DNA from 2 places in the Paenibacillus tritici genome. Region 1 is predicted to be linked to the other one. Evidence: predicted binding sites of a transcription regulator. Region 1 holds the regulator's gene; the other holds the start of a gene.
What was found. Region 1 encodes LexA, which represses DNA repair genes until DNA is damaged. Its sites were predicted from a motif close to CGAACATATGTTCG; they were not measured.
Positions count from the first base shown of each region.

Region 2: a site for LexA is predicted at 1,157-1,170, ahead of KDC22_RS24550 (YolD-like family protein). Genes of this name have one in related genera too.

Region 1 covers NZ_CP073365.1:4,324,856-4,327,256, reverse strand. Annotated here, with positions in the region: gene KDC22_RS18590 (hypothetical protein) at 1-18, shown strand, start outside; gene KDC22_RS18585 (L,D-transpeptidase) at 137-475, opposite strand; gene lexA (transcriptional repressor LexA) at 687-1,313, opposite strand; gene KDC22_RS18575 (LysM peptidoglycan-binding domain-containing protein) at 1,511-1,924, shown strand; gene KDC22_RS18570 (DUF896 domain-containing protein) at 2,035-2,244, shown strand; gene KDC22_RS18565 (hypothetical protein) at 2,292-2,401, shown strand, end outside.
Region 2 covers NZ_CP073365.1:5,723,138-5,725,538, reverse strand. Annotated here, with positions in the region: gene KDC22_RS24560 (hypothetical protein) at 1-408, shown strand, start outside; gene KDC22_RS24555 (GNAT family N-acetyltransferase) at 496-930, opposite strand; gene KDC22_RS24550 (YolD-like family protein) at 1,231-1,566, shown strand; gene KDC22_RS24545 (hypothetical protein) at 1,598-1,765, opposite strand; gene KDC22_RS24540 (M15 family metallopeptidase) at 1,978-2,401, shown strand, end outside.

The DNA.
Region 1 (2,401 bases):
TTGCGAAGTGTGCTGTAGCCGTTATCCGTAGGATCAAGAACCCTTGTGACGTTTACAGCGTCATAGGGGTTCTTGTGGTTGGGGAAGAACATAACCAGCGGAATGCAATACTGGAGCAGTCTTTTGCAGCGTCGGTCTACTCCCTGATAGTGACACGGGTGCCTATGGGGATGAGGGCGGCCGGAACCAGAACATCTGCATTATACATACGGATACAGCCATGCGAGACCATGTGACCGATGGAAGAAGGGTTGTTGGTTCCGTGAATGCCATAATGCGGCTTGGACAGACCCATCCAGAATGCACCGAAGGGTCCGCCCGGATTAGGCTGCTTGTTGATAATGGTGTATTCGCCTACGGGGGAGACGGTTAGCATCTTGCCAATACCGACTGGGAATCCTCTGGTAACAACGTTATTGTCCAGCAGGTACAGCATTCGCTGTGAGAGATCCACGATGATCCGATAATTAGGCATAATGATCAGCACTCCTTTGTAATCAGGATATGTGCGGAGAGGTACAGCGGTTCCCAGAAAAAGTGGCAAAAAAGCTGAATGCGAACATTTGTTCTCGATCGGCTTTTTTGCCATATAAGTGAATGATATGTTACACAGGATACCTTATGGAACAGAAAACAGGCTGCTTCCGCTTGGTGCGGAGCAGCCTGTTCATATTGCGGGGAGGGGATTAGTGGATATCACGGAATAATCCAATGACTCTACCCAAAATCGTAACACGGTTGAGGCGGAGAGGCTCGTACGCCGGATTCTCCGGCTGTAGCCTGATATGATCACGTTCCTTGTAGAAGGTCTTAACGGTTGCTTCATCTTCTTCGGTCATCGCTACAACAATATCGCCGTTGTCGGCAGTCTGCTGCTGGCGGACGATGACATAATCGCCATTCATAATCCCGGCATCCACCATACTGTCACCAAGAACAGACAGCATAAACACCTTGTTATCCCCTACGTAATGAGTAGGCAACGGGAAGTAATCCTCAATATTCTCTGTAGCAGTAATAGGAACGCCGGCCGTAACCTTGCCCACTATAGGGATGCGGGTAACCGTCTGGACAAATTGATGTACATTCTCTGAATCTTCCTGGCCAAGCAATTCAATCGCACGCGGTTTCGTTGGATCGCGCCGGATCAGGCCTTTCTTCTCAAGCCGGTCCAAGTGACCGTGCACTGTGGAACTGGAGGCCAGCCCGACAGCTTCGCCAATCTCGCGGACAGACGGAGGATAACCCTTGCTGCGGACTTCGTTACGTATAAATTCCAGGATCGCCAGCTGACGACTTGAAATCTTTGACATCGGTATCAACCCCATATACTATGTTTGGGAAAATTATAACATAGAACTTCCGTTCGTACAAACATAAGTTCTAAAATGAGGAAATAAAAAGATGGGGAATGAAGGGAACGGATGTTCTGAAAAAACTATTGATTGAAACACATGTTCGTGTTATATTATTTTCGAAAGCAAGAACATGTGTTTGGAGGATGATAGTAATGTTAAAGTACAGTACATACAATAGTATCTACAATGAGGATGTCAAGGTGTCCACTCCCGGTAATCCAACTACTCATATTCAGGTGACCAAGCTCAAGGATCAGATCCTTGGAAGGCTGACTAAGTTCGCATCCCTATCCCGTCAGGTCAGCATCATCAAGCTTGCCCTGGTGCTGTTACTTGTGATTTCAGGATTCACAGTAGTGGGGAATGTCTTTGCGGGATCTGTCTCTTTAATGAAGCAGGACAAACGGATCGTCGTTGAACGAGGGGATACCTTATGGAGCATTGCACTTAGTCATAAGCCGGAGGATATGAAGACCGCCGTATATATAGAAGGAATAATGAAGACCAATCATCTGGAGAACAGCGCGATCAAGGCCGGAGATATACTGATTATACCTGTATACTGACAGAACGCAGCATACGGTTGACAGACTCGAAAGAGCTTTCAGGGGGCAGACCTTGACAAGCTCTTTTTCTCATGGCAAAGTTAAAATGAATGTTAAGGGAGGGGAACGTATTGAATATTGACGAATTGGTCGCACGCATCAATGAATTGGCACGCAAACATAAGAATGGCGGCCTGAATCAGGAGGAAGTGGCTGAACGGGCCAAACTCCGTGAGATTTACCTGGGGAACATCCGCAGCAACTTTCGGGCCCAGCTGGATACGATTGAAATCGTGGATAATCCGGAGCATGAAGAAGGCAATAACGGGCTTAAGCATTAGTCTGTTGCCTTTTCATAGATAATACAGGATGACTAGGGGGAACTTACATGGCCCGTTCTTGGGAAAGAATGGTTCAACGCAACACCAAGCAAATTAACCAGCAAAGAAAGAAGCAGGGCAAGGATTCGATTTATGCTACAGGCTCTAAGGCTACCGC
Region 2 (2,401 bases), 1.4 Mb from region 1:
ACCGGACAAGCGACGGACAAAGAATTGCAGAAGGCGGTTAACCGTTTCCAGGATACGGCTTCCGAGATTGCAGATCAGGTGAACGATGTCAAAATCTCGAAAAGCCTGCCGGATACCGTGCAGACGTTGCTCAGAGATTCGGTTATCGCGTTCCAAAGCGCCTATCAGCTCAAGGAAAAGGCTTCCCAAAGCGCAGTATCTCCCGATGTAACCGCCGAGGAGTTCAACGCGATGAATCAGCAGGCGGACGTAGCGATGCTGTACGGCATTTCCAAGCTGAACGAAGCCAGACTCGCAGCGGGACTGATTGAGCCGGAGAAGGCCGTAACAGGGACCGTGTCAGAAGCAGGGGCAGATATCGGAAAAGCTCCAAGTACTGGCGGCACAGAGACCACTTCAGGGAAGTAAGCGGATAAGAGAGTTGTGATCGCGCAAGGTGTTTCTGATAAGACGCTTTACAGTATAACTGTGGGCGTCTTTTTGCTGCCGGTTGAATCATATGTCTAACCTTTTTGAGAAGTACTTAGGGGCCTCCTTGAAGCCTTGTCTCTCATAAAATTTATGAGCCTGTATTCTTCTGGAATGACAATGAACCTGGATACTGGCACATCCTCTTTGGTGGGCACAAGCTGAGGCGTATTCCTCTAATGCCTGTCCAATGCCCTTACTTCTAACGGAGGAGTCCACAACCAAATAACTAATGGAGGCGATATCTCCTCTCATGCCCAATTGCGGGATATAATGCAGGGACAGACAGGCGATAACACCTCCTTCCGCTTCATAGACCATTAATTCCTCGTTGGGGTCAGCAAGAAATCTCTCTATGTTCTCTTTCATAAAAGTCTCCGTACCCGGGTAACCTAATTGCGTTAATAGTCTGGAAATATCCTCACGATCCCCCACATTTGCAGCTCTAATCATAAATTTCATCTCCACTCCTTTTCTTACTCTTCACCTTAATGATGGCATCAGATTAGACAAATTACTAGAACCACGGTATGGCTGTTTCAATGCAGGTGTGGTGCTATATAGAGTGTACTTGTATTACTTCTCTTATGGGATTACAGTGACTCCAGAGAATGTTTGGCCCTCCTTCTGCGTCCTTTTACTGACATTAATTTCTGCTTGCCTAACAAGAGGAATCGCGGATATAATACAAACATACGTTCGGTACATAGGCGGCAAGATGATGAGTCCGGGTTATACACACACAGAGTGGGGGAATAGGTAATGGGCAAGAAGCTTGAAGCGGGCAGTCTGCGGGAGAGCAGTAGAATCCTGCTGACGGAGCATAAGAGCGGGATTAGGAGAGACGAACGGGAGGCCTGGCGCAGCCTGAGACCGGTTCTGGATGAGCAGAAGGTGGAGGAGATTGAGCATACGCTGGCCTTATCGCTGCGGAGTCATGTGCGGGTGACAGTAGTGCTGTTTGACCCCTTGGAGCAGAAGCTGCTGAGCGGGTTCGTAACCTCCATTCACACCCACTCGCGTGAGATTAAGCTGCAGTGGGCGGAGGAATGGAAGTGGCTGCTTATAGATGACATTGTCGAGGCTTATATTGTCTGACGAAGGAAGGCTCTGCCTGTAAAAGGAGTCCTTAGTTACTCCCGTTCCCGGCCCGGTCCGTCTTCTCATAGGCAATCAGCGTCACTTCCGGGTTCCCGGTCATCCGGGCAATCTCCGATTCAGCCTGACGGATCACCTCCACGACATCCTCCTGGTCACTAAGTGCGGCTATTTTGTAGCTGTCGCTGTGAATATCCATGTTCAACCACCTTTCATGTATTAAGAATTACAGGTCCGCTTACTTATTCTGGCCTGTTATGGCGGAATCCATCCGGCTGAACAAGATCCCTGGAATACCGGGGGTCTATTTCTGATTATACGGATAGTACATCCGAATTTTACGGGCTGTATAGGTTATTCGTACAAGCAACACGGGAAAAGGGGGCATTAACTATATAGGGGGGTGAGTATATGCTGACTTTGGAACAAGTGAAGAGTAAATCGGCCGGGAAGCTCGGCAATCTGCATCCGGCTGTGCTGGCAGGGACCACAGAGCTGATTAGACGTTGTTATAACCGGGGAGTGCCGATCCTCATTACGCAGGGAATGCGTACGATAGCGCAGCAGAATGAGTTGTATGCTCAGGGAAGAACGAAGAAGGGCGACATTGTGACTAATGCCCGGGGCGGGAGCAGCTACCATAATTATGGACTAGCGATTGACTTCGCACTGCTGCTGCCGGATGGTAAAAGTGTATCCTGGGATATTAACTGGGACGGAGACGGTGATAAGGTGGCAGACTGGCAGGAGGTTGCACAGGAGGGCAAGAAGCTTGGCTTCGAATGGGGTGGGGACTGGACCACCTTCAAAGATTATGCCCATCTGCAGATGAGCT